DNA from 3 places in the Lachnospira rogosae (ex Hitch et al. 2025) genome. Region 3 is predicted to be linked to each of the others. Evidence: predicted binding sites of a transcription regulator. Region 3 holds the regulator's gene; each other region holds the start of a gene.
What was found. Region 3 encodes Rex, which represses fermentation and respiration genes when NADH is low (regulators of the CRP and FNR family bind a similar motif). Its sites were predicted from a motif close to ATTGTTAANTANTTAACAAT; they were not measured.

Region 1 (11,432 bases), on a different contig from region 3:
ATGTCAACACACTTTACTCAGAAACTAAATTATCCAAAGAACTCGGCATATCAAGAACACCTATGAGAGAGGCTCTGCAATGCTTAAGCCAGGATGGTTATATCACAGTTATCCCAAGCAAAGGCTTTCGCATAAGACAATTAAGCCAGAAAGATATGAGGGAAACCATCCAGATAAGATGTGCTATCGAAGGATTTTGTACGCAATGCCTAGCTAAAGAATATCAGACCGCTAAAGGTCAGAATACAATACAGAAACTTGGTGAAATTCTCAAACACCAGAAAGAATCACTTGCTCTTGATGATAACTACGAAAGTTTTATTAATTACGACCATAAGTTTCACCTGCTCTTAGTTAATTACATTGAGAATGAGGAGATTAATCATATGTTCCAAAAGCTTATGTATCTTATCCGACTTACAACACAGTCGGCACTTGAGGTTGAAGGCCGTATTAATGGAACAATAGATGAACATTCTGAATACTTTGAGAACCTGAAAACCGGCAATGGCAATGAGGCTTACAGAATCCTTATTGATCATCTTATGATGCCTCTTAATATTGTCAGGACAGAACTTTAATTTATAGAGAATATAGTCAAACAAAACCGCTTGTAACTAATGCTTACCATTAATTACAAGCGGTCTTTTTATATACCAATAAAATATTTAATTAAATTGACAATCGTCTGTTATATCCAGAATTATTAATTATAACTGAGGACCAGCAGCTACTAAAGCCTTACCAGCTTCGTTGCCTGTATACTTAACAAAGTTCTTGTTAAATCTTTCTGCAAGATCCTTAGCCTTTGTCTCCCATTCAGAAGCATCAGCGTATGTGTCTCTAGGATCAAGGATACCTGAATCAACACCTGGAAGTTCTGTAGGTACTTCAAAGTTGAACATAGGAAGTGTCTTTGTAGGAGCTGTCTTAATAGCACCTGAAAGGATAGCATCGATGATACCACGAGTATCCTTAATAGAAATTCTCTTACCTGTTCCATTCCAGCCTGTGTTAACTAAGTAAGCCTTAGCTCCGCTCTTTTCCATCTTCTTAACAAGCTCAGCAGCATACTTTGTAGGATGAAGCTCAAGGAATGCCTGTCCGAAGCAAGCTGAGAATGTAGGTGTAGGCTCTGTGATACCTCTTTCTGTACCAGCAAGCTTTGCAGTAAATCCTGAAAGGAAGTAGTACTGTGTCTGCTCTGGAGTAAGAATAGATACTGGAGGAAGTACACCAAATGCATCAGCTGAAAGGAAGATAACATTCTTAGCAGCTGGAGCTGAAGATATAGGTCTTACAATATTCTTAATATGGTTAATTGGATAAGATACACGAGTATTCTCTGTTACGCTCTTATCAGCAAAGTCAATCTTACCATTCTCATCAAGAGTAACGTTCTCAAGAAGAGCATTTCTCTTAATAGCATTGTAGATATCTGGCTCTGAATCCTTATCAAGGTTGATAACCTTAGCGTAGCATCCACCTTCAAAGTTGAATACGCCATTGTCATCCCAGCCGTGTTCATCATCACCGATAAGAAGTCTCTTAGGATCTGTAGAAAGTGTTGTCTTACCTGTTCCTGAAAGACCGAAGAAGATAGCTGTGTTCTCACCATTCTTATCTGTGTTAGCTGAGCAGTGCATTGAAGCTATTCCCTTAAGTGGAAGGTAGTAGTTCATCATAGAGAACATACCCTTCTTCATTTCTCCACCATACCATGTGTTGATGATTACCTGCTCGTGGCTTGTGATGTTGAATGCTACACATGTCTCTGAGTTAAGACCTAATTCTGCGTAATTCTCAACCTTAGCCTTAGAAGCGTTATATACTACGAAATCTGGCTCGAAGTTTTCAAGTTCTTCTGCTGTTGGCTTAATGAACATGTTAGTTACGAAATGTGCCTGCCATGCTACTTCTACGATAAAACGAACAGCCATTCTTGTATCCTTATTAGCACCACAGAATGCATCTACTACGAAAAGTCTCTTGTTGCAGAGTTCTTTCTTAGCAATATCCTTAACCTTAGCCCATACATCTTCTGACATTGGGTGGTTATCATTCTTGTACTCATCTGAAGTCCACCATACTGTGTCCTTAGAATTCTCATCTACTACAATGTACTTATCCTTAGGAGAACGACCTGTATAGATACCTGTCATAACATTAACAGCACCAAGTTCGCTTTCCTTTCCTACTTCGTAACCCTCGTTAGAAGCCTTTGTTTCTTCTTCGAATAATAATTCATAAGAAGGATTGTGAATAATCTCTGTAGCGCCTGTAATACCATACTTGCTTAAATCAACGTTTGCCATTTTACATTAAACCTCTTTTCTTAAATTGTAGCACCAATAGGGCTTGTATGCCCTTTGGCAGATTACAGAAAATGGATTTAACCAAATTCTTCTGTTAGTATACATAATCAGCCTGCAAAAAGCAACCTTTTAATTGTTAAGTTTTTAACTTTTTATATCAATAATTCCTAATATTTATGTTAAATTCCAATTAAATATCATTACTATTTTACATATAACCGTATTTATACATATATCTGTATTATATATGCCGTATTCCTACACATATGTGTATTATTATCTATATCTATATTCTTACACATAACCGTATTTCTTGCGGTTTATTATTATGAATATAAGGCTTACGAACAATGCCAGAAGTTCTGCCGCTATAACAGCCATCCATATTCCATTAATTCCAAGTATAAGCGGAAGTATCATAATCATCGCTATCTGGAATACGAACATTCTAAGAAATGATACTGCCGCCGATACCGCACCATTATTAAGTGCAGTAAAGAATGACGAAGTAAATATATTAAGTCCATTGAAAAGATATGCTACTGAATATATTCTTATAGCAAGCGTTGTAAGCTCAAGCAGTTCCTTATCGTAGCTTACAAATATTCCTGCAAGATATTTTGCAAGCACCTCAGCAAGTCCGGTCATAACTAAGGACGCCACAATAATAAGCGTTATGCTTTTCCTGAACAGATTTTTAAGTTCTTTTTTATTGCCTGAACCATAATGATAGCTTATTACTGGTGCTGAACCTACCGCATAACCAAGATATGTTCCTGAGAATATAAATCCAACATACATAATTATTCCGTATGCAACAACACCATTTGTACCTATATACTTCATAAGCTGCATATTATAAAGCATATTTACAAGTGACATCGACATATTGGTAACCATCTCTGATGAGCCGTTAATGCAGGTCTTTATTATTATATCTTTGTTAAAACGCGCCTTCTGCAATTTAAGCACGTCACTTTTATCACTAAGGAAATATATTATCGGTATTATCGAACCAACTATCTGGCTTATTCCTGTTGCAAGTGCCGCACCAAATACGCCAAGCTTTAATACATATATGAACAGGAAATCCAAAAACATATTCGTAAATCCTGCAAGCAGTGAAACTCCAAGTCCAAGCTTTGGCTTTTCAGCCACAACAAGAAAGCTCTGGAAAGCATTTTGCAAGAATAATGCTGTAAGCATAACAAGCAGTGTTCTTCCGTATATTACACAATCATCAGCGATACTTCCCCTTGCACCAAGTGCCGCAGCTATAGGACGTATAAATATAATTCCGATTGCTGACAGTGCAACACCTGACACTATGCAAAGGTATATAAGCATAGAAAAATATTCTCTTGCCTTTTCTTTCTTGCCCTCTCCAAGTGTCTTTGATACGATGGCACTTCCTCCCGTACCAATCATAAATCCAACCGAGCCAAGTATCATTACAACCGGCATTATAAGATTAACTGCCGCAAATGCATCACTTCCTACAAAGTTGGATACAAATACTCCATCGACAACACCATATATTGATGTAAATATCATCATAATAATTGTAGGTAATGTAAATTTAATAAGCTTACCGTATGAAAAATGGTCTGATAATTTTATCTTCACTTTAATTCTCCTTGATGTTCTCTAATTCTTTATACTCTCTATAAGGCTCTCAAGCTTCTTCATATGCTTATATGTTGTTTCAAACATAACCTCAATCTCCCTGCTGTCCAATTGCTCAAAAGACTGCTTTTCTGCCTCTATTACAGGTTTAATAATCTTTTCCGCTAGCAGTTGTCCTTCTTTGGTAAAATGTATCTGCTTCTCTTTCTTATTATCATTAGACGGCTCTAATATTATAAGTCCATTTTTTTCCATAGTCTTAAGTGAGGAATTAACGGTCTGTGCACTGTAGAACCACTCCTCACATATATTCTTCTGTGTTATCCCCTCACCATAATAATATACAGAATACATTATCCAGAAAGCTGTATCTGATATGCCATTCTTCGCCGCATAATCGTGGTATATAACATTGGTTTCTTTACATACCTGATTAAACATCTGAAGATTTTTTGATATATTTTTCACTCTAACTCCTTCTTAAATTATATTTGCTATCTACTTACTTTTATTTTTTAATTATCCATTCCCGCAGTTTATTCCGAAATCGGATTATAGTATATTACTCCGATTTCGGAATAAAATCAAGTTGTCAGCTTACTCCCAATACGTAAGGTTCCCACCATACATCAAGTTCCCAGCTTAACCCCTGTAATTTCGCATAAATTTCAATTTCTGCTATATTAATAAAGCTATAATCATACCATTATAAAAAAAGACTTTTTAATTATTAACAGCCATATAACTTCACACGGCTGCGTTAATAATTAAAAAGTCTTATTAAACTTACTAATATTACCAATGCTTATGCATTATTATTTATTTTATACTTAATGCCATACTTCTCCTCAAAATCCCCGACAGCAATCGGCTTTGAGAAGTAATAACCCTGAAACCAGTCACAATTCATCTTGGCAAGCATAGAAAGCTGGTCAACATTCTCAACGCCCTCCGTTATTACGTCCATTCCTATATCGTGTGAAAGACTTATAATCGACCTTAATATCTGCTCTCCACGCTCCTCGTGGCTTGACTTCTTAAGGAATACCCTGTCTATCTTGATAACATCAGCACACACATCTTTAAGGAAATTAAAAGAAGAATATCCGCTTCCAAAATCATCTATCTCTATTATAAATCCCTCATCGTGAAGTCTTTCTATAGTCTTATGTGCCGCCTGCTTATCCTCTGATAACGCTGTTTCTGTTATCTCAATGTGAAGCTTATCTGTATCTATACCATACTTACTTACAAGATTTTTGAAAGTCTGGTATACATCAATATGATAGAAATCCTTTGCTGATATATTAACCGATATATAATAATTATAACCAGAGTCTTTCCATATCTTAAGCTGCTTAGCAGCTTCCTCCCATATGTAGTTATCCAGCCTGTATATAAGTCCTGCATCTTCAAAGCACTCTATAAATGCACCTGGCATAATAAGTCCCATATTAGGATGATTCCATCTTATAAGTGCCTCTGCTCCAAGCATATTGCCATCCTTATCCGTCTGTGGCTGTAAATACATACAGAACTGGTTCTCATTAAGTGCTGTCTCGAACTCACCTATAAGCTGCTGTTTAAATATGTCATTCCTATATGAATTCTCATCATAATAAAGAATATAATTGCTCATATTACCTTTACTCTTCATAATCACAAGAGATACCTTGTCTACCATCTGTCTTATCGTTTCATTGACATCTTTTATGTAATATACTCCAAGATATATATGAAGCCTGAAATTCTTGTTGGAATACCTGTCACTAAGCAGCTTTATCATATCAGAAAATTCTTTCTCAGACAGATACTCCTTAGGAATAACCATAGCAATTATGTCACCATTAAGTCTTCCAAGAACTGAATTACCTTTCATCTTCTGCCTGATAATATTAACTTCATCTATTAATATCTTATCTGCAATATTCTCACCATATATTTCATTAATAAGCTTAAAACTCTTAATATCTGATAATATAAGGCAATACTCTGTATCAGTATGCTCCTTTATGAGCTTCTGTGCATTCTTGTAAAACCCATACCTGTTATATGCCTTGGTAAGTGAATCGTAATTAAGCCTGTATTCAAGCTTGGCATATACAGCGGCATTCTCTCTTGTAGTACCAAGATAACTCCCCAGTGCCGCAAGTAGTCTGATTACGTCCTTTGCATCCTTTATATTAGGATTATCAACACCTATAAACCCTTTTAATGTATTGCTTAATATTATTGGAAACACTATAAGTGTATGTATATTCTGAGGCTTTAATATTTCATATTCAACAGGCATAGTCTCTTTTACATTTTCCAAATCTTCAATAAATATACTCTCACCACTTGAAAGCTTTGGTATCCAATACGGCATATCCTCTGCTCTCAAATTCTGAAGTTGATTAATCTGTGGTTCAATACCTTCATTACACCACTCATATGTATTATAATAACAACCGTCTTTTTCATCAACTATATATGCTCTGTCAGCTTTCGTAAAATGTCCGATTTTTTCAAGAAGATTATTTATTGCTACCTGACATTCCCGTACATTTCTTACCTTTCCAAGTTCTGCCATCTGTGTAAGAATAAAATGCTCTGCCTCAAGTTCTGATTTTAATATTTGATTTTCGTATTGCAAACTTCCATTTTCCATATATTACCCCATTAATTATCAGCTAGTATATCCTTACAAAGTTAATCAACTGCCAGCTTAACAACTTGTTAATTCATAGCCAGCCTGATACCTTCTTCAAGTCTTTTAAGCCCGTCCATAAGCACTGCCTTAGGACACGCAATATTTAATCTTAAGAATTGATTGCCATTACCGCCATACACATTGCCTGCTGACAGATATAACCCTGTCCTGTTTCTTATGTATGCCGCTAATTCACTGCTATTATCAGTAATTGCTGAACAATCCAGCCATAAAAGATATGTTGCCTCTGATTGCACAACTTTTATTGATGTAATATTGTCATTGACATACTCGTTAACAATTCTTTTATTATTATAAATGTAACCTCTCAATTCATCAAGCCATTTATCACCATAATTATAAGCTGCTTCTGCTGCCCATACCGCAAACGCGTTAGGCTCTGCAACCTCATCAGTATTAAGTGCTCTCCACACCTTATGCCTTAAATTCTTATGTGGCACAATGACAGCTGCTGTCTGTAGTCCTGCAATATTAAATGTCTTAGTAGGTGCAACACAGGTTATGCTTATATCCCTGCATACATCTGATACAGAAGCAAATGGGATATATTCCTTTCCAGGGTCTGTAAGATCACAATGAATTTCATCAGATACCACTGTTACATAATACCTTGCACACAGCTCACCTATCCTTGATAAATCTTCCCTGCTCCATATCTTTCCTGATGGATTTTGTGGATTGCATAATATCATAAGACTTGTCTGTGGATTGGCTAACTTATTCTTTAGGTCTTCCCAGTCAATGCTGTATTCGCCATTCTCATATCTTAATGGATTTTCAAGCACCCTTCTTCCATTATTGATTATTGAATTAAAAAATATATTATAAACTGGTGTCTGTATAACAACATTTTCATTAGGTGTTGTAAGCTTTCTTACTATGCTTGACACTGATGGTATAACTCCTGTGCAAAATACAAGCCAGTCTTTATCAATATCCCAGTTATGTCTTCTTGACCACCAGCCTGCTACAGCCTCATTCCAGCTTTCCGGTATTATTGAATATCCAAATACTCCGTGCGCCGCTCTCTTATTAACAGCCTCAATTATCTCTGGTGCTGTCTTAAAATCCATATCAGCAACCCACATAGGAAGTTCATTTTCTGCAACATCCCATTTCAAGGACTGCGTATTAGTTCTGTCTATTGGTGTATCAAAATCATACTTATCAGTACATTCCATCGCCTTATCTCTCCATCACTATTATTCTGACATATTCTATCTATTCTGCCATCTTACTTCACCCTTAGTAATAATTGGATATCTTATAAGCTCTGTTCCGTCCAGATTTTCCTTGTGCATATCTACTGCTGTTATCTGATGATTATCATATGTTGTGTAATAATATATTCCCTTTGCCGCATTGCAGCAGGATGTATAAATAGTAATCTCATACTTTCCGTCAGTTACCTCACAACAACCTCTCTGCTGTTCTACCGAACCTAGTATATGAAAGAACTGGCTTACACTTTCTTCCTCTGTATCGCTTGAAATTGCGTTAAGTCTTGTAAATGCTGCTCTTATAAAACGTGACTGGCTTGATAAATCTCCCGGAAGTCCCATAGCTCCCATTCCACGGCTGTAAGCATTTAACTTAAGCTTGTCTGCAAATGTATTATCTGGCTGTCTGCTTGAAAGCCCTGCATAATTATTAAGTGCAAACATCTGCATATCAAATGGCGGATTGTTAGTAAGCACTCCGACCGGATTGTCATATATATGAAGTCCGTCTTTCATAGACTCAACTGTGATTGCTTCATCTTTATCTGCAATTATCCAGTGAAGCTGTGCCGCTGGAAGCTGGCTGCTGAATGGTGTTCCTGTAAGATTAATTCCATCAAGCTTAGCTCTTGCTTCGCTGACTGTCGCACACTGGCTTAATATCCAAGGTATGAACTCAAACTGTGCTATATCCTTCTCACCACATACTGATGCTTTATATGCCGCATTGCCAACAAAGTTAAGTCCAGCCATTCCAAGACCTTTTTCGTTAACCGCATCATAATAAAGTGGGTATCCTTCTGACACAAATGCCATACCAATTATTGCATAATGGCTTTTAAGCTGTCCTATATGCCTGAAATCAAATATATAATTCCTTGGTGTAACTGTTATCTCTTCACCATATGAGAACTCATAATCAAGAGTTCTTCCAAAATAGAAATCTTTAGTCTTATAAGTAACTGCTGTACACATATATTAAGCCTCCTCTTTTATTCGCAATTTATATATTTTATTGTATACCAATTATATTATCTTCACTCTCCATATAATTACAATTAATATTTTTATATAATATTGTAAATTGTATTTTTAATTATACAACCATTATTCTTCAAAATAAAGCAATTATACAAATCCAATAATTAAATTTACATAAACCATATTATTGACTTTACCTCAAATCTGTAATGATGACATGCTGTTTCATAAGATACCTTATATGTCTGATTACATTTAATGATGATGTGTCGCCTTTTTATAGATTATATACGATATAAATGCAGTTACCAACTCAGTAACTCCAAATGACCACCACACTCCATTAACCTCATATATCCTTGAAAGAATAAATGCAACTGGAATTATAATAACTGCATATCTGAATACTGATATTACAAGTGATGGAAGTCCTTTTCCCAATCCTTCCAGTGCACCAGAGGCTGTTACAGATACTGACGATACGATAAAGCCTGCACTGATTATTCTAAGTGCCTTGGCACCGGCACTAATTGTATTTGCATTAGTTGTGAATAAGCCTATAAGCTTATCTGGTATTTCAAGGCATATAGCTGTTCCAGCACACATAATTATTAATACTATTATTGTGGCTGTCGAATATATTTTCTTAACCCTCTTATGCTCTCCTGCACCATAATTATATCCGATTAATGGTCTCATTCCCTGAACAACTCCATTGGCAGGCAGATAAAGAAATGTCTGTAACTTGTAATATACACCAAGCACGAATACATATGTCTGTGAAAATGCTGCTAGTATTACATTAAGTGCTGATATTAACAGTGAAGGAAGTGCCATATTAAGACTGGCTGGTATGCCGACCGAATACATTTTCAGACATAATGTTTTCTCTGGCTTCATACATTTTCTTGTAAAACGAACTGGCATAGGTCGTAGTATATATATGATAACATACACAAGAAGGCTTACTGTCTGTCCTATTCCTGTGGCAATTGCCGCTCCTCTTATTCCAAGATCAGGGAATATTCCTACTCCGAATATAAGCATCGGGTCAAGCAGGATATTAGTTATACAGCCACCAAGCATTGCCGTCATTGATGCTGTCATTCTTCCAACTGCCTGAAATGTCTTTTCAAACACCAGCTGCCATGCAAGTATTGTTGAAAATGCAAATGCTATATATGAGTATTGAAGTCCTAATTCTACAATACTGCTGTCATTAGTAAACATACAAAGGAATGGCTTTATAAGCATAATACATCCTGCTGTCATTACTATTCCGTGTATTGTCGCAAGTAATATCCCCTGACTTGCGGCTTTGTCTGCCTGTACCTTATCCTGTGCACCCATATAAAATGATATTACTGAATTTATTCCTATTCCAAAACCTATCATTACCGAATTAATAAAGTTCTGCATTGGAAACACAAGCGATATAGCAGTCATCGCGTCTTCGCTTATCTGTGCTACGAAGAAGCTGTCTACAATGTTGTAGAGTGAATTTACAAGCATTGATATAACCATTGGAAGTGCCATAGTTATCAGAAGTTTTAATACGTTTTCTTTCTTCATATAAGTCTGATCCATACTTATCTCCTTATCTTATTGGGGTAAATCCCCTATTTCATAAAAATGAATGTGCTAAACACATTCCTGTGCCGAGTGCGGTCGCCTGCGACCAATTACATCTTCGCACGAATGTGCATTATTGGCACATAGTGCCTTTTGTGCAATAAGGAATTACGATAGAATTCCCTATTACACAAAAATAGCCACATAGCTGTGATTAACAGCTATGTGGCGAAAAATAGATTCAACTAGAAAAATCCACATATATTTTATAAATTAATTGTAGCTGACAGCCTTTGTTATTATCATACTCAAGGCTATGGTATTATAACATTATGTATTTTTAAATGTCAAACCACTTTAATATGTTTCTTGCAAGTTCTTTATGTCCCTGTTCGCTTAGGTGTTCCCTGTCTATTTCGCTTGGCTGTGCTGCATCTGAGGCTGATAAGAAATCTATTGATTCTTTTTCTGCAATTTTGCTGTATACACCTGCAAGCTTCTTAGATACTTCAACAGAAGCTTCTGAGAACTCAGGGTCGTAGTCCTGCTCCCACACACCTTTTCCAAGATGTATCGGTGATACAAGAAGTATTCTGCTGTGTGGAAGGCAGCTCTTTACCTGATTAATTAATCTCTCCACACCCTGTCCGATAACTTCTGCCGAAGCGTTGTATACTGTCTTGCAGTCATTAGTTCCTAACATTATAATCACATCTGTTACTGGATTGTGCGACTCTAATATTGTTGGAAGGAGTTTGAATGAATTGCGGCCATCTCTTAATGGGTCGTCAAATACTGTTGTTCTTCCGCACAATCCTTCCTCTATCACACGATATTCATTATTAAAATGTCTGTTAAGTTCATTATCTAAAATACTTGTCCATCTTACGCCCCAAGGGTAACGCTGGTTAGTCTTAGGGATAAGTCCCCAGGTGTTGGAATCTCCAAAACATAGTATCTGCTTCATATGGTATGCCTCCAATATTATATAAATTTATTGCTTTT
Region 2 (11,432 bases), on a different contig from region 3:
TCAGATGAAGCAAGTATGATAACAGGTTCTATCGGTATGTTATCATCAGCAAGCCTTGGTAAGACTAAGTTAGGCTTATATGAGCCAAGCCATGGTTCAGCACCAGATATAGCAGGAAAGAATATAGCTAACCCTATAGCAACTATCCTTTCAGCAGCTATGATGTTAAGATATTCACTTGACCTTGATAAGGAAGCAGATGCCATTGAGGCAGCAGTTGCAGCAGTCCTTAAGGAAGGCTACAGAACAACAGATATTTATTCAGAAGGCTGCACAAAGGTCGGAACAGACAAGATGGGTGACCTTATAGCAGAGAGAGTATAAATAAAGTATAGACAGTAATGATAAATGTTTCCTGGCAGCATAATGTATAAAAGCTGGATAATTAGTGAAGCAGTATAATGTATGAAGGCTTAACGAATATTGGAATAAGTTATGTATTTTATGTAAATATGCGAGCTAAGAGAACATTTTAACTTAAAGAATTAGATTTACAAGGAGAATAGTTATGGTAAGTGATAACGCAAGAAGCGGTATGCAGCAGGCGCCTGCACGAAGCCTTTTTAATGCACTTGGCTTCACAGCAGAAGAGATGAAGAAACCTATGATTGGTATTGTAAGTTCATATAATGAAATAGTACCAGGTCATATGAATATTGATAAGATTGTTAATGCAGTTAAGTTAGGAGTAGCAGAAGCTGGTGGTGTTCCAGTAGTATTCCCAGCTATCGCAGTGTGTGATGGTATTGCTATGGGACACGTTGGTATGAAGTACTCTTTAGTAACAAGAGATTTAATAGCTGACTCAACAGAATGTATGGCTATTGCACATCAGTTTGACGGACTTGTTATGGTACCTAACTGTGATAAGAACGTTCCGGGACTTCTTATGGCAGCAGCAAGACTTAACCTTCCTACAGTATTTGTATCAGGTGGTCCTATGCTTGCAGGTCACGTAAAGGGTAAGAAGAGAAGTCTTTCATCTATGTTTGAGGCAGTTGGTTCATATGCCGCTGGAACAATGACAGAAGAAGATGTTCTTGAATTTGAGGAAAAGGTATGTCCTACTTGTGGTTCTTGCTCAGGTATGTATACAGCTAACTCTATGAACTGTCTTACAGAAGCTCTTGGTATGGGACTTCGTGGGAATGGAACAATCCCAGCCGTATATTCAGAGAGAATTAAGCTTGCTAAGCACGCTGGTATGGCTGTTATGGATATGGTTAATAAGGGTATTACAGCAAGAGATATTATCACAAAGGATTCTATTATGAATGCACTTACTGTTGATATGGCACTTGGCTGTTCAACAAATAGTATGTTACATCTTCCAGCTATTGCACACGAGATTGGTTTTGATTTTGATATTAAGTTCGCTAATCCAATAAGCGAAAAGACACCTAACCTCTGCCACCTTGCACCAGCAGGTCCTACATATATGGAAGATCTTAATGAAGCCGGTGGTGTATATGCAGTTATGAATGAGCTTGCTGATATTGGACTTCTTAATACAGATTGTATGACAGTATCAGGAAAGACAATCGGTGAGTGCATTGCTACGGCTTATAATAAAGATGAAGAAGTCATAAGACCAGTTGATAAGCCATATAGTAAGACAGGAGGTCTTGCAGTTCTTTCTGGTAACCTTGCACCAGATGGTTCAGTTGTTAAGCGTTCAGCAGTTGTTGATGAAATGCTTGTACACGAAGGTCCAGCAAGAGTATTTGACTGTGAAGAAGATGCTATTGCAGCTATCAAGGGTGGAAAGATTGTACCTGGTGATGTTGTTGTTATCAGATATGAAGGTCCTAAGGGTGGTCCTGGTATGAGAGAAATGCTTAACCCAACATCAGCTATTGCTGGTATGGGACTTGGTTCATCAGTTGCACTTATTACAGATGGACGTTTCTCAGGTGCAAGCCGTGGTGCTTCTATCGGACACGTTTCACCAGAAGCAGCAGTAGGCGGTCCTATTGCTTTAGTAGAGGAAGGCGATATCATAAGCATTGATATTCCAGGCTTAAAGCTTGAACTTAAAGTTTCTGATGAAGAACTTGCTGCAAGAAAAGCAAAATGGCAGCCAAGAGAACCTAAGGTAACAACAGGATATCTTAAGAGATATGCTTCAATGGTTACATCAGGTAACAGAGGTGCTGTTTTAAAGACACCAGAGGCATAATAAGTATATTTAGATAAAATAGAATGATAAATATAATGAAAGGAAGACAGACTAATGATATTAAATGGTTCAGAGATTATAGTTGAATGCTTAAAAGAACAGGGTGTAGATACTGTATTTGGATACCCAGGTGGAGCCATTCTTAACGTCTATGATGCGTTATATAAGCACTCAGATGAGATAACACATATCCTTACATCTCACGAACAGGGTGCATCTCACGCCGCAGACGGATATGCGAGAGCAACAGGAAAGGTTGGTGTATGCTTTGCGACATCAGGACCTGGTGCCACTAATCTTGTAACAGGTATTGCAACAGCTATGATGGATTCAATTCCAATCGTTGCCATTACATGTAATGTTACACTTCCACTCCTTGGTAGAGATAGTTTTCAGGAAGTAGATATAGCTGGAATAGTTATGCCGATTACTAAGCACAGCTTTATTGTAAAAGATGTAAAGGATCTTGCTGCTACATTAAGAAGAGCCTTTAAGATAGCTAAGGAAGGACGTCCGGGTCCTGTTCTTGTTGATATAACTAAAGATGCAACAGCTAATGAGTGTGATTACATTAAAGAAACTCCTAAGCCAATTGAGAGAGTTACAGATACAATCACAGAAGAAGATGTAGAAAATGCAGTTGCTATGATTAAAGCTGCTAAGAAGCCATATGTATTTGTTGGCGGCGGAGTTATTGCATCAGAAGCTTCGGATGAATTAAGAAAATTCGTTAAAAAGATAGATGCACCTGTATGCGATACACTTATGGGTAAAGGTGCATTTGATGGTTCAGATCCTCATTATACAGGTATGCTTGGTATGCACGGAACTAAGACATCTAACTTTGGTGTGTCAGAATGTGACCTTCTTATTACAATCGGTGCAAGATTTTCTGACAGGGTTACAGGAAATACAAAGAAATTTGCAAAGAATGCGAAAATTCTTCAGTTTGATGTAGATGCGGCTGAGGTTAATAAGAATATACATACAGATGCTTCTGTAATAGGTGATGCGGCTGAGATACTAAAGAGAGTTAATGCCAAGCTTGAGCAGTCAGAGCATACAGAATGGATGGAACATATCAAAAATTATGAAGAAAAGTTCCCTATGAAGTATAGAAAAGATGTTCTTAATGGACCATATATTATGGAAAAGATATATGAGATTACTAACGGAGATGCAATTATATCTACAGATGTAGGACAGCACCAGATGTGGGCTGCACAGCATTATAAGTTCAAAAGTCCAAGAACACTTCTTACATCAGGTGGACTTGGCACAATGGGATATGGACTTGGTGCAAGCATAGGTGCTAAGGTTGGCTGTCGTGATAAGGTTGTTATTAATATAGCAGGAGATGGCTGTTTCCGTATGAATATGAATGAGATTGCAACAGCTACACGTTACAATATTCCAATAATCGAGGTTATATTTAATAATCACGTTCTTGGTATGGTACGCCAGTGGCAGGATCTTTTCTATGGACAGCGTTATTCTGCAACAGTACTTAACGATCAGGTTGATTTTGTTAAGGTATCAGAAGGTATGGGAGCTAAGGCATACCGTGTAGCAGATATAGAAAGCTTTGAGAAGGCTCTTAAAGAAGCTATCGAGCTTAATATACCTTGCGTCATTGAATGTGATATATGCAAAGATGATAAGGTATTCCCTATGGTTGCACCTGGAGCACCTATATCAGAAGCATTTGACAGAGATGATCTTAATAAAAAGGAGAGTGCTAATTAAGCATCAGCCTTTTGGTATTAAAAAAAGTACAGCAAATACTTTATTATGATAAAATATTAACTTGACAGAGCGATTTAGCAGGAATAGAATAAATGTTAATAAATTTTTAATATATTAAGTTATTTTGAATATATTTACTTATGATTAAATGTTTATGATTAATTATTGAAATGAATCAGGAGGAAGAGAAAGTGGCAAGAGTTTATAACTTTAGTGCAGGTCCAGCAGTATTACCCGAAGAAGTATTAAGGGAAGCAGCAGATGAGATGTTAGATTACCAGGGTTCTGGTCAGTCGGTTATGGAGATGAGCCATCGTTCCAAGGTTTACGATAACATCATCAAAGAAGCTGAAAAAGACTTAAGAGAGCTTATGAATATACCTGACAATTATAAGGTATTATTCCTTCAGGGTGGTGCATCGCAGTTCTTCGCAGAAGTTCCAATGAACCTTATGAAGAACAAAAAAGCAGCTTATATTATCACTGGCCAGTGGGCTAAGAAAGCATTTAATGAAGCTAAAATCTATGGTGAGGCTGTTGCTGTAGCTTCCTCAGAGGATAAGACATATTCATACATACCAGATTGTTCAGATCTTGATATTCCAGAGGATGCAGATTATGTATACATCTGTGAGAACAACACAATATATGGAACAAAGTATAAGACACTCCCTAATACTAAGGGACATATACTTGTATCAGATGTTTCATCTTGTTTCTTATCAGAACCAATTGATGTAACAAAATATGGTGTAGTATACGGCGGAGTTCAGAAGAATATCGGACCTGCTGGTGTTGTTATTGCAATTATCAGAGAAGACCTTATAACAGATGATGTACTTCCTGGAACACCAACTATGTTAAAGTGGAAGACACAGGCAGATGCAGATTCTCTTTATAATACACCTCCTTGCTACAATATCTATATCTGCGGCAAGGTATTTAAGTGGATTAAGAAGATGGGTGGACTTTCAGCTATGAAAGAACACAATGAAAAGAAGGCTAAAATTCTTTATGATTTCCTTGATGAGTCTAAGATGTTTAAGGGAACAGTTGTTAAGGAAGACCGTTCACTTATGAATGTTCCTTTCGTAACAGGTGATAAAGAACTTGATGCTAAATTTGTTAAAGAAGCAGAAGCGGCTGGATTTGTAAATCTTAAGGGTCACAGAACAGTTGGCGGTATGAGAGCTTCTATCTATAATGCAATGCCAATCGAAGGCGTTGAGAAGTTAGTTGAATTTATGAAGAAGTTCGAAAAGGAGAATGCCTAATGATTAACGTAAATTGTCTTAATAATATAGCTTCTGTAGGTCTTGACCTTTTCTCAAGCGATTATAATGCTAATGCAGCATTTGAAGAAGCGGATGCAGTACTTGTAAGAAGTGCTAAGATGCACGATATGGAATTACCAGATAATCTTCTTGCTATAGCAAGAGCTGGAGCTGGTGTTAATAATATTCCACTTGATAAATGTGCAGATAAGGGTATCGTTGTATTTAATACACCAGGTGCTAATGCTAATGCGGTTAAGGAACACGTTCTTGCAGCTTTACTTTTAGCTTCAAGAGATTTACTTGGCGGTATCAAGTGGGTAGAAGATAATAAAGATGATGCAGATATTGCAAAGTCAGCAGAAAAGGTTAAGAAAGCATTTGCTGGTAAGGAAATCAAAGGCAAGAAGCTTGGTGTTATCGGACTTGGTGCTATCGGACAGCTAGTTGCTAATGCAGCTATAAGCCTTGGAATGGAAGTATATGGATATGACCCATATCTTTCAGTTAATGCAGCCTGGAATCTTTCAAGCGAAGTTAAGCATATTGTTAATGTTGAGGATATATACAAGGAATGTGATTATATCACAATCCATGTGCCAGCACTTGATAGTACTAAGGGCATGATTAATAAGGCAGCATTTGATATGATGAAGAAGGGTACAGTCGTTGTTAATTGTGCAAGAGATGTACTTGTTGATGAGCCAGCTATTCTTGATGCTATTAAGTCTGGCAAGGTTGCTAAGTATGTTACAGATTTTCCTAATACAACAACAGCAGGTCAGGAAGGTGTTATTGTACTTCCTCATCTTGGTGCTTCAACTGAAGAAGCAGAGGATAACTGTGCTGTTATGGCAGTTAAGGAATTAAGAAACTACATAGAGAACGGTAATATTGTTAATTCTGTTAATTATCCTAACTGTGATTGTGGCGTATGTACATCAGCAGGAAGAGTTACAGTATGCCATAAGAATGTTCCAGCAATCATAAGCAAGCTTACAAGCGTTATGGGTGATGCAGGTATTAATATCGAATCTATGGATAACAAGTCAAGAGGAGATTATGCTTACTCTGTTCTTGATACAGGTTCAGCTATCACAGAAGATGTAACAGCTAAGCTTTCAGCTATAGATGGTGTTATTAAGGTAAGAGTTGTTAAGTAATTACAAAACTTAGCAGCAACAATTTATTCTGGATAATTAAGAATAATAAATGTTATATAATTTATTTTGGCAGGTGTGAAATTCGTTTTGCACCTGCTTTTTTCCTGCATAGTAGTGTGAAATGCCGAAATCGTTTCTGCTTGCATAATAGTGCGTGGCGGTATAATATTAGATTAAGTTAATTGTATGGTGTATTTATAGTGATATCGTGTATTATATGGATAATAAGGTGTTTAGTTGTAAAAGTTTGCAGGACAGCACATTGTATTAAGAATTGTATGTAAAATATGGTATTTGTGTTGGTTTGTTAAAGAAATAACCTTTGTTGTCAATTATTAATGGTAATGTTACACTATAATAGATTGGATATAGAAGAAAGCTGCAATGATGATATCAGATTATATATTGATATTAAATGATACATTGGTGTCTAATTATATGTTGATATTAAGAGGTATATTGATGTCGGATTGCAGATTGAAAGCAGTAATATTATTATAGAAAGCGAGGTCTATTTATTAGTGAGTAGATTAACGATATTAACTAAAGATAAGGCTCAGGTTACAATGGAGTCTTTGTATCAGGATCTTGAAAGACGAATTGTAGCCAGTCCTCCTGGGCTTTGTCCAGTTGACCTTACAAGGTCATTTATAAAAATGTGTCTTGCACAGTCGTGTGGTAAATGTGTTCCCTGCCGTGTAGGCTTAAGACAGCTTGCAAGACTTTTTGATAATGTTCTTGATGGTGAGGCAAATGAGGAGACAGTAGAGAATATTAAGCTTACAGCAGAAGGTATATATTATTCAGCAGACTGTGCAATTGGATATGAAGCTGCAAAGCTTGCATTAAAGTCAGTTGATGGCTGTATAGATGATTTTGAATCACATATACATAATGGTTTCTGTTCATGCAACAGTAACCAGCCGGTTGCTTGTGTTAAGTCATGTCCTGCAGGTGTTGATATTCCAGGTTACATAGCACTTGTACAGCAGGGAAGATATGCTGATGCGGTAAGACTTATAAGAAGGGATAACCCAATGCCAACAACCTGTGCTTATATATGTGAGCACCCTTGTGAGAACAGATGTAAAAGAACAATTATAGATGCACCTGTTAATATCCGTGGACTTAAGAAAATGGCTGTTGATAATTCAGGTATTGTTCCGGTTCCAGAATGTGAAGCACCGACAGGCAAGAAGGTTGCTATTATCGGTGGCGGACCGGGTGGTCTTAGTGCGGCTTATTATCTTGCACTTATGGGACATAAGGTTACTATATTTGAGCAGAGAAAGCAGCTTGGCGGAATGTTAAGATATGGTATTCCTAATTATAGATTTCCAAGAAAGAAGCTTGACGAGGAAATTGACTCAATACTTTCAACAGGAATAGAAGTTAAGAAGAATATAAGCGTAGGAAAGGATATATCATTTGATGATATAACCAAAGAATACGATGCTACATACATATCAATTGGAGCACACGCTGATAAAAAGATTGGTATAGAAGGCGAGGATGCCAAGAGCGGCATTACATCTGCTGTAGAGATGCTTCGTGCTATCGGTGATGGAGATATGCCAGATTATACAGGCAAGAAGGTTATCGTTATCGGTGGTGGTAACGTGGCAATGGACGTTGCCCGTTCTTCAATAAGACTTGGTGCGAGCAAGGTAAGCATTGTATACAGAAGACGTAAAGCAGATATGACTGCCCTTGAAGAAGAAGTTGAGGGTGCAGAGGCGGAAGGCTGTGATGTTCTTGAACTTATGTCACCAGTGCGTATTAAGCAGGACGAAGAAGGTAATGCTATAGGACTTATTGTAAAGCCACAGATGATATCAAGGGTTTCACACGGACGACCAGCTCCTAAGGCAGCGGCTAAAGATGAGGTTTTATTAGAAAGTGACCTTATAGTTGTTGCTATCGGACAAGGTATAGAGACTAAGAGCTTCGAGGAACACGGTATTAAGGTTCAGAGAGGTGTTATATCAGCACTTAATACAGGTAATATTACACCACAGGACGGAGAAATGTCTGAGGGTGTCTTTGCAGGTGGTGACTGTGTAACTGGACCAGCGACAGTTATTAAGGCTATTGCGGCAGGTAAAGTTGCGGCGGCTAATATAGATGAATATTTAGGATTTAACCACGAGATTACATGTGATGTTGAAATTCCGTATGCAAGCAATGAAGATAAGGTTGCCTGTGGAAGAGTTGAGGTTGCGTTAAGAGATGCGGCAGAAAGAAAGAATGATTTTGAGCCAATCGAATATGGATTTTCTTGTGAGGAAGCGTGTCAGGAGGCTGGACGCTGTCTAAGATGTGACCATTTTGGATTTGGAGCATTCAGAGGAGGCAGAGAAGAACAATGGTAAATGCAACAATTAATGGTATAGCTATATCAGTAGAAGATGGTACAACTATCCTTGAAGCTGCAAGAAAAGTAGGCGTTGAGATACCTACACTCTGCTATCTTAAGGAAGTTAATGAAATAGGTGCGTGCCGTGTGTGCGTTGTTGAGGTTGAGGGACAGGACAGATGTGTTACGGCGTGCAATAATGTTGTTCAGGAAGGTATGGTTATCCGTACTAACACAAGAAAGGTACGTACAACAAGAAAGACTAATGTTAAGTTTATACTTTCACAGCACGATTATGAATGTGCTTCCTGTGTAAGAAGCGGTAACTGTACATTACAGTCACTTGCCAATGAACTTAATATATCTGAGATGCCTTATGACTCTATTCTTGAAAAGAATAAATGGGATAAGACATTTCCACTTATAAGAGAGAATAACAAATGTATCAAATGTATGCGTTGTGTACAGATATGTGATAATGTGCAGGGTATGCACATATGGGATGTGGTTAATACAGGTTCAAGAACAACTGTAAATGTGGCTAAGAACAGGCTTATTCAGGAGACTAACTGTACTCTTTGTGGACAGTGCGTTGTGAACTGTCCGGTAGGTGCATTAAGGGAAAGAGATGATGTAGGCCGTGTTCTTGATGCAGTTGAAGATGAGAATATTATAACAGTCGTTCAGATAGCACCAGCTGTAAGAACAGCGTGGGGTGAAGGCTTTGGACTTTCTAAAGATTTCGCAACAGCCAAAAGACTTGTTGCAGGACTTAGAAGGATTGGCTTTGATTACATATTTGATACAACATTTTCAGCAGATCTTACTATTATGGAGGAGGGAAGCGAACTTCTTGAAAGACTTCCAGAGATTAAGGAGTCAGGACTTCCAATGTTTACATCGTGCTGTCCGGGCTGGGTCAACTTTATAAAGAAGGAATATCCTCAGTATGTGGACAGGCTTTCAACAGCAAAGTCACCACAGCAGATGTTTGGAGCGGTGACTAAGTCATATTATGCAGAAAAGCTGGGCGTAGAGCCTGAAAGAATATTCTGTGTATCACTTATGCCTTGTCTTGCCAAGAAAGATGAATGTACATGGGATAATGGTAAAGATGTTGATGCGGTTCTTACTACAAGAGAAGTGGAACGTATGTTAAAGTCTTTCTTTATAAAAGTTCAGGAACTTGAGGAAGAAGAATTTGACGACCCATTAGGTGTAGGAAGCGGAGCAGGTGTTATATTTGGTGCTACAGGCGGAGTTATGGAAGCCGCACTTAGAAGTGCTTATTACCTTGTTAATAAGACTAATCCAGAACCTGATGCTTTCCAGTGTGTAAGAGGTCTTGACGGCTGGAAGGAAGCTAAGTTTACAATTAATGGCAATATACTTAAGGTTGCGGTTGCAAGCAGTCTTTCTAATGCAAGAAAGCTTATGGAAGCTATTGCAACAGGCAAGGCACATTATGACTTTGTTGAAGTTATGGCTTGTCCTGGTGGATGTATTAATGGTGGTGGACAGCCTATTAAAGATGATGATAACAAAGTAGCCAATAGAAGCAAGGTGCTTTATGGACTTGATAAAGTGAATAATCTCAGATTTTCACACGAAAATCCATCAGTAATGCAGTGCTACAAAGATTATTTTGGTGAGCCATTATCACACAAGGCACACGAATTATTACATATCAGCCATTAGGTAAAGTGACACTACCTGTGTATTTGTATAATATGTTATACGAATTATTGATATACAATGCTAGTATGAATAAGATAATTAAGTATAAAATAAGATAAAGCCCTGTTATGCAGGGCAGATTGGAGGCAGTATGGCAGTTATTAAAGCATTTGAGTGTATAAGACCTGATGAAAAGGTTGCAGACAGAGTGGCGGCACTTCCTTATGATGTATACAACAGAGAGGAAGCGTTAAAGGAAGTAGAACGTGAGCCATTGTCATTTCTTGCGATAGACAGGGCTGAGACACAGTTTGACAGCAGTGTAGATACATATGCAGACTGTGTGTATGACAAGGCAAGGGAGCTTTTGGATAGCAGAATTGCAGATGGTACATTTATTACTGATACAGATAAGGCGTATTATGTGTATGAGCTTACAATGAATGGCAGAACACAGACAGGAATAGCTGCCTGTGCTTCCATAGATGATTATAATAACAATATTATTAAAAAGCACGAGAATACAAGGGCTGATAAGGAACAGGACAGAATTAACCACGTTGACAGATGTTCTGCACAGACAGGACCTATATTCCTTGCTTACAGGGCTGATGAGGTTATAAGAAACGAAGTAGCCAAAGCCAAGGAAACAAAGCCGCTCTACAGTTTTACCTCACCAGACGGCATAAGACATCAGGTGTATAAGATTTCAAATGCACAGTCAGTAGAAAATATTGAGAAAGCATTTGCAGGAATAGATGATATTTACATAGCAGATGGACATCATAGGGCGGCATCAGCAGTTAAGGTTGGTTTAAAGAGAAGGGAAGAACACCCTGATTATACAGGTGAGGAGGAATTTAATTATTTCCTTTCAGTTCTTTTCCCAGATGAAGAACTTATGATAATGCCTTATAACAGAGTTGTAAAAGACCTTAATGGTTACAGTAAAGAAGAATTTATTAAGAAGATAGAAGAAAAGTTTGAAATAGAAGAAAGTGCTGCAGCAGTAGAACCGGCTTATAAGGCGGAATTTG
Region 3 (11,432 bases):
AGCCTTACCTGTCTGAGGATTCTGACCTGTTCTAGCAGCTCTTTCAGCAACTTCGAAAGTACCGAAACCAACTAACTGAATCTTGTCACCATTCTTTAACTGTTCAGCAACAGTTTCTGTGAAAGCCTTTAAAGCCTTCTCAGCATCCTTCTTTGAAAGTTCAGCCTTCTCTGCGATTGCAGCAACTAACTCTGTCTTATTCATAATAAACTACATCCTCCTTAAATGAAATAAGTAATAATAAGTATAGGTTATTTATACTCCATATAGGTAATTTTGTCAATAAAAAACGCTTAAGAATTGCCTTATTTCGGCATTTTTCGCTGTTTTTGGTATTGGAATTATAATGTTAATTCCCCCCATTTATCATATAGCTCATCAAGCTCTTTGCTAAGAGCTTCCTTCCTGGTGTGTATTTCCATAAGTTTGGCAGTATCACTGCTTATGGCAGGGTCGGCGTACATATTATCAAGTTCCTCAATCTCAGCCTCAATTAAAGCCATACGTTCTTCAGTACGCTTGATTTCGTTTTTAATCTTCTTTTGCTGTGCCTGCTTTACCTTTTCTTCCTGCCAGTTAAGCTTTGAAATGGCTGAATTGCTGGATTTAGAAGTGTTATTGGTTATTGGTTTTGCTCCTAGTATATCCTTTTTTTCAAGATAATAGTCATAATTACCAATATAATTAACAACTGTTTTATTGGCAAGCTCAATAATTCTTGTTGCAGTAGAATTAATAAAGTATCTGTCGTGTGATACGAACAGGACAGTACCTGTGTAACTATTAAGTGCATTTTCAAGAATTTCCTTTGAAGTGATATCAAGGTGGTTAGTAGGCTCATCTAATATAAGGAAGTTGGCATTAGAGAGCATAAGTTTGGCTAATGATACACGTCCGCGCTCGCCACCGCTTAAGTCTTTTATATACTTAAATACATCTTCATTGGTGAATAAAAATGCTGCAAGTGTATTTCTTATCTGTGTATTATTAAGGTCTGGGTAAGCATCCCTGATTTCATCAAAAATAGTCTTGTCAGGGTCAAGAACGTGGTGTTCCTGATCATAATAACCAATATTTACTTTAGCACCAAGATATATCGAGCCTGAATCGGCAGGTATAATTCCATTAATTAATTTTAATATTGTTGTCTTGCCTGTTCCGTTACTTCCGATAAGTGCTACGCGTTCACCACGTTTAATCTGGAAGCATATGTTATCAAAAAGAACAGTTCCGTCAAAACCTTTAGTAAGGTTGTCTACAGTAAGGACATCATTACCGCTTATTACATTAGGTTCAAGCTTAATATCCATTTTGTCGTTTAAAATTTCAGGCTTATCGACAAATTCCATCTTGTTAAGCATTTTTTCACGGCTTTCAGCTCTTTTAATAGATTTCTCACGGTTGAACTGTTTAAGCTTTGTTATAACCTCCTCCTGATGTTTAATTTCACGCTGCTGGTTAAGATATTCCTTTAGCTGCATATTGCGCAGGATAGCTTTCTTTGAAGCGTAATCAGTATAGTTGCCTGAGAATACAGTTGCATTGCCATTGTCTAACTCGATAATCTTGCTTACTATCTTGTCAAGGAAATATCTGTCGTGGGCAACTATAAGTACAGCACCACTGTAGTTAAGCAGATAGTTCTCCAGCCAGCTTATAGACTCCATATCAAGGTGGTTGGTAGGCTCGTCAAGAAGTATAATATCAGGCTTTGATAATAAAAGCCTGCCAAGTGCAACCCGTGTCTTTTGTCCGCCTGATAAAGTATTAACATTAAGTGTGAAATCTTCTTCTGCAAAGCCAAGGCCTTTAAGAACACCAGTTATCTCGCTTTTGTAAGCGTAACCGTTGTTTAATTCAAACTCGTGGTTAAGGTCTGAATATTTCTTCATAAGTGTTTCAAGAGCTGTATCATCTGCTGATTTCATCTGGTTCTCAATACTTCTTAGCTGTGCTTCCATATCAAGGATATATTGCTTCACAGATAAAAGCTCATCATAAATGGTGTTGTCTGAATTAAGATTTTGCTGCTGTGAGAGATAACCTAAAGTCTTGTCCTTAGCTAACGTTACAAGTCCTGTGTCAGCAGGTTCAATTCCGGTTATAATCTTTAAAAGAGTAGACTTTCCAGCACCGTTGATACCAACGATAGCTGCTTTTTCGTGGTCTTCAATATTAAAAGAACAGGATTTGATAATAACATCTGTTCCAAAAGATTTACTTATATTATTACAGGAAAGAATCATAATAACAGTGTTCCTTTCTTTAAATTAATTAGTTGAATTATACTTGCTTTAAGAATAAATTGCAATTTTTTTGACTTATTTCTTCCTATAATGTATTATTAAAAAGTTAGACTAAGATAAGTGTATTAAATTTAAGAAATGAGGAAATGAATGAAATTTGACGAGTTAAACATTGATGAAAGAATATTAAGAGCTATTGAGGATATGGGATTTGAGGAAACTTCACCTATACAGACACAGGCAATTCCAGCTGTATGTGAAGGTATTGATGTTGTCGGACAGGCACAGACAGGTACTGGTAAGACAGCAGCATACACAATTCCTATGCTTATGAAGATAGACCCACAGATAAAAAAGCCTCAGGCAATCGTACTCTGCCCTACAAGAGAGCTTGCTGTACAGGTGGCTGAGGAGATAAGAAAACTTGCCAAATATATGAGTGATATTAAAGTTCTTCCAGTATATGGAGGACAGGAGATAGTAAGACAGATAAAGTCATTAAAGACGGGCGTACAGATTATTGTTGGAACTCCTGGAAGAGTTATGGACCATATGAGAAGAAAGACTGTTAAGTTTGATAATATTAATATGGTTATTCTTGATGAAGCTGATGAAATGCTTGATATGGGATTCAGGGAAGATATGGAAACAATTCTTACAGAAACGCCAGAAGACAGACAGACAGTAATGTTCTCAGCTACTATGCCAAAGGCTATTATGGATATTGCAAGAAACTTCCAGAAAGATGCCAGGATTATAAAGGTAGTAAGAAAAGAACTTACAGTATCTAATATAGAACAGTTCTATTATGAGGTAAGACCTAAGAATAAGACAGAAGTATTGTGCAGGCTTATTGATATATACAATCCAAGACTTTCAGTAGTGTTCTGTAACACTAAAAGACAGGTTGATGAGCTTATATCAGAGCTTAAGGGCAGAGGTTATTTTGCTGATGGAATACATGGTGATATGAAACAGCAGCAGCGTGACAGAGTAATGGATGACTTTAGAAGCGGCAAGGTAGACATACTTATAGCAACTGATGTAGCAGCAAGAGGAATTGATGTTGATGATGTAGATATGGTATTTAACTATGACATTCCTCAGGATGAGGAATATTATGTTCATAGAATTGGAAGAACAGGGCGTGCAGGAAGATCTGGAATGGCACTTTCATTTATAAGTGGCAAGGAAGTGTATAAGTTAAAGGATATCGAGCGTTACTGTAAGACTAAGATACTTGCAAAGCCTGTTCCATCATTGGATGATGTTAAGAACACCAAGCTTGATAATATGTTTGATAAAATCAGACAGACAATCGAAGAGGGTGGACTTACAGATATGGTTAATCTTGTTGAAGAACACGTTAATCAGGAAGAATATACATCTATGGATATGGCAGCAGCACTTTTAAAAATGCTTATAGGTGATACCCTTGACAGAGAAGATGAAGTAGAAGAATTCCATTTTGATACAGATAAAGATGATTCAAGAATGGTAAGACTCTTTATTAATATTGGAAAAAAGGATAAAATAAAGCCAGCTAATATTCTTGGAGCTATTGCAGGTGAATCTGGTATGCCTGGCAAGCTTGTAGGCGCGATAGATATGATGGACAACTATACATTTGTTGATGTACCAGCTATACACGCAGAGAAAATTCTTAAGGCAATGAATGATAACGTGCAGATTAAGGGACGCCGTGTTAATGTTGAGAAGGCTAACCAGTCAAGAGGCAAGGGCAGAGGAAAAGGCAAGCATAAGGACAAAGCAAGAAAGAATAAATAAATGAAAAAACAGGTGACATTAAGCAGTATAAACAGGGCAGAAGTATTAAGGTACTTAGGATACAAGGGAATAGGGGCAGATGAGACAATAAACAGCCTTATAGATGAATGTGAGGCAGAGGTCTTAAAAGCGGCAGTTCCAAGATATGTATACAGGGTAGTGGATGTGACACAGGTCGATGAGGGCGTAAGGCTTGAAGGGACTTCTGTTACATTAAAAGGAAACTCAATTAAAGAACATCTTAAAGGCTGTAATAAAGCGGCACTTATAGCAGTGACAATCTCTGATGGAATAGACAGGATGTTAAGGGTGATGCAGGCCTCAGACCTTGCCAGGGCTGTAATATCAGACAGTATGGCAAGTGCAGCAATTGAACAGGTATGCGATAAGGTTGAGGCTGTTATTAAAGAGGAACTTCCAGAGTATAACCAGACATTCAGGTTTGGAATAGGATATGGTGATCTGCCTTTGTCACAGCAGGGCGAATTCTTAAAAATACTAAATGCACCTAAGCTTATAGGGCTTAATATAGGAAAGACTGATATGATGACACCAACCAAGTCTGTAACAGCAGTTATTGGGCTTACAACCGGAGAGGTCAGTTCACAGAAAAAAGGATGTATGTCGTGTAACCTTAAAGGTACATGCAGATTCAGGGAAGCAGGAGGACATTGTAATGAATAAACTAAAAGAACTTTTACAAAAGGATTATGTAATTCTTGATGGTGGTATGGGTACTATGCTTCAGGCGGCAGGAATGAAGATGGGTGAAACACCTGAGATGCTTAATATTACAGAACCAGAACTTCTCATTTCCATACACGAGCAGTATCTAAAGGCAGGTGCAGACATAATATATGCCAATACATTTGGTGGCAACAGATATAAGCTTGAAGAATGTGGGCATTCAGTTGATGAACTTGTAACAGCGGGAATTAAAAATGCAAAGAAGGCGTGTGCCAATGTGAATCCACAAGCACTTGTAGCACTTGATGTAGGACCTATAGGACAGCTTCTAGAGCCAACAGGTACATTAAGCTTTGAGGAAGCTTATGAGATGTATGCTGAGATAGTCAAGGCTGGTGAGGCGGCAGGTGCAGATCTTGTTGTATTTGAGACAATGACAGATCTGTTAGATGTGAAAGCGGCAGTGCTTGCAGCAAAGGAGAATAGCCAGCTTCCAATAATGACGACTATGACATTTGAAGAAAATATGCGTACATTTACAGGATGTCAGATATCTTCATTTGCACTTACAATATCAGGACTTGGAGTTGATGCCTTAGGTGTCAACTGTTCACTTGGACCTAAGGAACTTGAGCCGGTTATTAAGGAACTTACAGGCTGGACTAATCTTCCGGTTATAGTAAAGCCTAATGCAGGACTTCCCGACCCTGTTACTAATGAATATAATGTGACAGCAGAGCAGTTTGCTGAATTTATGAAGGATTTAAGAAAGTATGGCATTAAAATATTCGGTGGTTGTTGTGGAACAACTCCTGAATTCATAAAGTGCTTATCAGATATGTTACATAAAGAAGGCAATTTAGCAAAAGAACCAGTGAAAATGCCATCGGCTGTATGCTCAGCTACAAGCACAGTTATAGTTGACCAGCCAAGAGTTGTAGGAGAGAGAATTAACCCAACAGGTAAAAAGGTATTTAAGCAGGCACTCTTAGATAATGATATGGATTATATACTTGGACAGGCATTAGAACAGACTGGTGCGGGTGCTGATATTCTTGATGTCAATGTAGGACTTCCGGGAATTGATGAAAGACAGATGATGGTTGATACTGTGAAAGCACTTCAGTCGGTTGTGGATGTGCCTCTCCAGCTTGACTCAACTATACCTGAGGTTCTTGATGCTGCATTAAGAGTATATAATGGTAAGCCGATTGTCAATTCAGTTAATGGAGAAGAAGACTCTCTTAATAACATTCTGCCAATAGTAAAAAAATATGGTGCGGCAGTAATTGGCCTTGCTCTTGATAAAGATGGTATTCCTAAGAAAGCAGAAGACAGAGTTGCCATAGCAAGAAAGATTATGGACAGGGCAATAGCTATAGGAATTCCTAAAGAGGATATATATATAGACTGTCTTACACTTACAGCCTCAGCCGAACAGGAGGGGGTAATGGAAACGCTTAATGCACTTTATGAGGTTAAGCATACTCTTGGCTTAAGGACGGTGCTTGGTGTATCGAATATATCTTTCGGACTTCCTAACAGAGTGCTTGTCAATCACATTTTCTTAACAATGGCTATGCAGAATGGTCTTGATCTTGCGATTATTAACCCTAACATATATGAGATGATGGGGGCAGTAAGGGCATATAAGCTTCTTGCCAATATAGATAAGAATTCTGTTGATTATATTAAGGCTTATGCTTCAATGCCTAATATAAGCAAGATTAATCCAATGAATACAGCGGCAAATGCAGTACAGGGTGGTCAGACAGCACAGGCAGGTGGAAGTGTTAATCTTAAGGATAAGAAGGGCAGTTATACCTGTGATGACTTATTCTATGCAGTAGAGAAAGGTCTAAAAAATGAAGGTGCAGCAATAACAGAAGAACTTCTTGCAGGTATGGATTCTATGGACATTGTTAATAATGCCTTGATTCCTGCACTTGATAAGATAGGTGAGGAGTTCGAGAAGGGAACATTATTCCTGCCACAGCTTATAATGGCGGCTGGCGTTGCACAGGGAGCGTTTGAGGTTATAAGAAAACATATGATTATGAGCAATAATGCACCTGTAAGCAAGGGAAAGATTGTTATTGCGACGGTTAAGGGAGATGTCCACGATATTGGAAAGAATATCGTAAAGGTACTTCTTGAGAATTATGGTTATGAGGTTATTGATCTTGGAAAGGATGTTGAATATCAGGTTGTTGTAGATGCGATTAAAGAAAATGGTGCGAAGCTTTGTGGTCTGTCAGCACTTATGACAACAACACTTGTTTCAATGAAAAAGACAATAGAACTTATACATAAGAACAATCTTGATTGTAAGGTTATGGTAGGAGGAGCAGTGCTTACTCCTGAATATGCTAAGGAAATACATGCGGATTTCTATTCAAAGGATGCAAAGGAGTCTGTGGATATTGCTAAGAGAGTGCTTGGATAGAGTACATTTCTTTACTTTTTAGCAAAATAGTTATATAATTAACATTAATTTTGAAGGCTGATGGGAAGCTGGTAATTACAGGTTTCCCATCTCCTTTTCGTAGCAGTATTGCACAGGAATGGAGAATGTTATGGAAGAGAATAAGAAGATTTCATCGGCTGTTATAAGAAGATTGCCAAGATATTACAGATATCTGGGCGAACTTATAGAAAGTGGTGTTCAGAGGATTTCATCTAAAGATTTAAGTGTGAGAATGAAAGTTACAGCATCACAGATAAGACAGGACCTCAATAATTTCGGAGGTTTTGGACAGCAGGGATATGGATATAATGTGAAGTATCTTTATGATGAGATAGGCAAGATACTTGGAATAGACAGGAAGCATAATATGATAATAATAGGTGCTGGTAACCTTGGACGTGCTATTGTTAATTATACAGACTTTGAGAAGCGTGGTTTTGTTATATGCGGCGTATTTGATAACAATCCAGAGCTTAAAGGTGAAAGCATTCACGGAATAGATATAATGATGATGGATCAACTTGCCGATTTTATACATAAGAACGATATAGAGATAGTTGCACTGACAATACCAAAGCAGGCGGCTAAGGAAATCGGAAAGCAGGTTGCAGATGCAGGAATTAAGGCTATATGGAATTTCGCACATACAGATCTTAATCTGCCAGATGACGTAATAGTTGAGAATGTACATTTATCAGAAAGCCTTATGAGACTTTCTTACACAATTGCCAATAAGCACTCATAAAGATATTAAATCCAAAGGGGGAATTGATGGTGTCTAAGATAACTTATGAATTGTTAAAGAATAGTGATGTATTTAAGAATATTCCGATTCTTACGCTTGATGAGCGATGGTATCACCTTATTAACGAGAAGAATAAGACAGATGAGATTGCGTATTGGGAGAAACAGGTTAATGAACTGCTTAAGAAGCAGGGAAGAATTAATAATGACATTAAAGACATCAAGAAGCTTAAAAAGCAGCTTATCAATGATGTTGTTGAGAATATGGAAGATGATGATTCAAGCAGGCAGAAGCAGAAGCGTATGAGCCAGAACCAAAGACTTATACAGGAGTCTAATGACAAGATAGCTTCGCTTGAAGATGAACTCTTAGAAGTACCAAGAGAATTGGCAAGGGCTAACGAGAAGCTTCTTACAGAGACACTTAAAGCCTGCTATGACAGAATGAATGCCAATACAGAGGATATAGAGGTACTTGATAAGTGGATTAATGCTACAAGAGTCAAGCTTAAGAAGAATATTCTTATAAAACAGGATAAAGAAACTGTTAATAATAATATGTATTCTCTTATACACGATATTATCGGACCTGAGAATTGTAGTGCAGTTGACAGAATTAATGAAGGCAATGTAGGAGATAAGCAGTAATGAGATATGTATTAGATGCGGCTTCTATGAAGAATGTGGATTCTTATTCAATTAATACTCTTGGTATACCATCAGTTGTGCTTATGGAAAGAGCCGCACTCTCAGTGACAGAAGCTATTGAAAGCAAGGTTAAAGGAAATATACATACAGACATTATATGCGTATGTGGACGTGGCAATAATGGGGCAGATGGACTTGCGGTGGCAAGACAGCTTTATCTTAAGGGCTACAATGTGGATGTGTATATAATTAACTCACACGCTTCTACCAAAGAATTCGATATACAATTGAACATAATAAAGAATCTGGGCATAGAATGTATTAATAGCCCGGATTTTTCTAAATATGGGGTTATTGTAGATGCCTTATTTGGCAATGGCTTATCAAGAGAACTGGCAGGAGAGGCCAGAATAGTAGTAGATACAATTAATAAATGCAGTACATCAGTGCGTTCACAGTATACACAGAATAGCGACAATAATGGAAACAGGCTTGTTGTGGCTGTTGACATACCATCAGGTATAAGTGCATCGACAGGTGTGGTTATGGGATCTGCGGTTAATGCTGATATAACAGTTACCTTTGGATTTGAAAAAATCGGACATATATTATATCCAGCAGCTTCATATTGTGGGAAGATTATAAGAAAAGATATAGGTTTTGCACAATACCCGGATATGACAAGGGATATTTTCACATATGATTATAGTGATATATCTGATATGCTTCCGCTAAGAAAGCCTGATGGCAATAAAGGAACATTTGGAAAGGCACTTGTAATAGCTGGTTCAAGGCTTTATGGAGGTGCAGCAGTATTAAGTTCAAGAGCGGCGGCACGTATAGGTGCAGGGCTTGTAAGAACCCTTACGCATATAAGCAACCGTACAGCAGTTATAACGGGCAATATGGAATGTATTGTTGATACATATGATACTGATGAGGAATGTGGAGATTTTGTTAAGAATACAGAGACATTAGTGGATAAATGTATCTGCTGGGCAGATGTTGTGTGCATAGGTCCGGGGCTGTCTATGGAAGAAAGTGCAGTAAAGCTTGTAAGAAGTGTGTCAGCAAAGAAGAATATTAAAAAGCTGTATGATGCAGATGCCCTTAATATAATCGCCCAATATAAAATTGAACTTGATGGCAGTAATGATGATGTAGACTATGAAGCTGGCGGCAATAGTGGTAATGCTTCATATAAAGATGATATGTCAGATAAGAATGTTGTCGTTACACCACACATAGGAGAAATGTCACGTCTTACAGGACTTGATATTGCGGTGATAAAGAATAATCCTATAGATACAGCAAGAACATATTCAAGAGAACATAATTGCGTATGTGTATTAAAAGATGCAAGAACTATTGTTTCTGATGGAGAAAGAGTGTATATTAATATGTCAGGCAATGATGGAATGGCAACAGGAGGTTCGGGAGATGTGCTTTCAGGCATAATAACAGGACTTATGGCACAGGGACTTACTACTTTTGAAGCTTCAGCACTTGGCGTATATATACACGGCTGTGCAGGAGATGAAGCTGCCTTAAGTAATGGTAAGTATTCTATGGTTGCGGGCGATATTATTGACAATATAAAAAATGTGCTTATAAAAGCAAGAGGTGAATAATGAGTAAGTATTACAGAGTATATGCAGATGTAGATCTGGATGCAATCAGGGCTAATTGTATTGAGCTTATGAGCAAGACAGAACCTTCAACAAAGGCACTTGCAGTTGTTAAAGCAGATGGCTATGGACACGGAGATGTGGCTGTATCCAAGGCAGTAAGAGATTTAGTATATGGATATGCAGTTGCTACGCTGGATGAAGCTGTTAATTTAAGAGAAAATGGAATTAATAAGCCAATACTTATATTAGGCTATGTTGAGCCTGAGGAATATGAGGCATTGGTTAAGAATGAAATAGATGCAACAGTATTTGACTATGAGACAGCCAAGGCACTTAATGATGTTGCCTTAAGGCTTGGAAAGGTAGCTTTCTGCCATATCAAGGTTGATACCGGAATGAGAAGAATAGGTCTTGAGCCAGATGAAAGTGGTGTTGAGATAGTTAAAAAGATAAAGAATTTAAAGGCACTCAATGCAAGAGGCCTGTTTACACATCTTGCAACTGCTGATGAGAAGGATAAGACCGCTGCATTAAGACAGATTGCAAAGTATGATGCTTTTGACGATGCGTTGAAGAAAGAAGGTATATCATTTGAGATAAAGCATGTATCCAACAGTGCAGCTATTATAGATATGCCACAGGCTAATCATGGAATGGTGCGACTTGGAATTGCTTTATATGGAATGTATCCATCAGATGAAGTGGATAAGTCAGCAGTAGCACTGAAACCAGCACTACAGCTCAAAAGCCATGTGGCTATGGTAAAGACAGTTCCAGCAGGAGAAAAGATAGGTTACGGCGGAACATTTGAAACTAAGAGAGAAACAGTGCTTGCAACTGTAACAGTGGGATATGGCGATGGATATCCAAGGTCATTATCATCAAAGGGATATGTGCTTATTAATGGTAAGAAAGCTCCTATAACAGGAAGGGTATGTATGGACCAGATGATGGTAGATGTTACAGATATAGGTCCTGTAAATCGTGGTGATGTTGTAACATTAGTAGGAAAAGACAAGGATGCAGAGATTACAGTTGAAGAGATTGCTGCTTTAGCAGGAACATTTAATTATGAATTTGTGTGTGACCTTGGCAAGAGAATTCCAAGAAATTATTATCTTAATGGACAATATATTGGAAGTCATGATTATTTTCATGAGAACTGGAAGTTAATAACAGATTAAGAAGTAGTGGAATATACAGCATTTTCATAAAATTATT

Region 1: a site for Rex is predicted at 2,448-2,467, ahead of pckA (phosphoenolpyruvate carboxykinase (ATP)). Genes of this name have one in related genera too.
Region 2: a site for Rex is predicted at 4,017-4,036, ahead of serC (3-phosphoserine/phosphohydroxythreonine transaminase). Genes of this name have one in related genera too.

Annotation. Positions count from the first base shown of each region.
Region 1 covers NZ_JBBMER010000003.1:236,047-247,478, reverse strand. Annotated here, with positions in the region: gene WMO14_RS05435 (GntR family transcriptional regulator) at 1-581, shown strand, start outside; gene pckA (phosphoenolpyruvate carboxykinase (ATP)) at 711-2,315, opposite strand; gene WMO14_RS05425 (MATE family efflux transporter) at 2,610-3,941, opposite strand; gene WMO14_RS05420 (MarR family winged helix-turn-helix transcriptional regulator) at 3,963-4,409, opposite strand; gene WMO14_RS05415 (sensor domain-containing phosphodiesterase) at 4,747-6,591, opposite strand; gene WMO14_RS05410 (MalY/PatB family protein) at 6,660-7,835, opposite strand; gene bsh (choloylglycine hydrolase) at 7,872-8,849, opposite strand; gene WMO14_RS05400 (MATE family efflux transporter) at 9,111-10,442, opposite strand; gene WMO14_RS05395 (SGNH/GDSL hydrolase family protein) at 10,768-11,394, opposite strand.
Region 2 covers NZ_JBBMER010000001.1:68,648-80,079, forward strand. Annotated here, with positions in the region: gene leuB (3-isopropylmalate dehydrogenase) at 1-324, shown strand, start outside; gene ilvD (dihydroxy-acid dehydratase) at 509-2,179, shown strand; gene ilvB (biosynthetic-type acetolactate synthase large subunit) at 2,234-3,925, shown strand; gene serC (3-phosphoserine/phosphohydroxythreonine transaminase) at 4,117-5,199, shown strand; gene WMO14_RS00285 (phosphoglycerate dehydrogenase) at 5,199-6,362, shown strand; gene WMO14_RS00290 (NAD(P)-binding protein) at 6,884-8,734, shown strand; gene WMO14_RS00295 (NADH-dependent [FeFe] hydrogenase, group A6) at 8,728-10,416, shown strand; gene WMO14_RS00300 (DUF1015 domain-containing protein) at 10,547-11,432, shown strand, end outside.
Region 3 covers NZ_JBBMER010000002.1:276,944-288,375, reverse strand. Annotated here, with positions in the region: gene hbs (non-specific DNA-binding protein Hbs) at 1-204, opposite strand, end outside; gene WMO14_RS03675 (ABC transporter ATP-binding protein) at 342-2,246, opposite strand; gene WMO14_RS03670 (DEAD/DEAH box helicase) at 2,397-4,034, shown strand; gene WMO14_RS03665 (hypothetical protein) at 4,035-4,718, shown strand; gene WMO14_RS03660 (homocysteine S-methyltransferase family protein) at 4,711-7,167, shown strand; gene WMO14_RS03655 (redox-sensing transcriptional repressor Rex) at 7,298-7,933, shown strand; gene WMO14_RS03650 (hypothetical protein) at 7,960-8,580, shown strand; gene WMO14_RS03645 (NAD(P)H-hydrate dehydratase) at 8,580-10,211, shown strand; gene alr (alanine racemase) at 10,211-11,395, shown strand.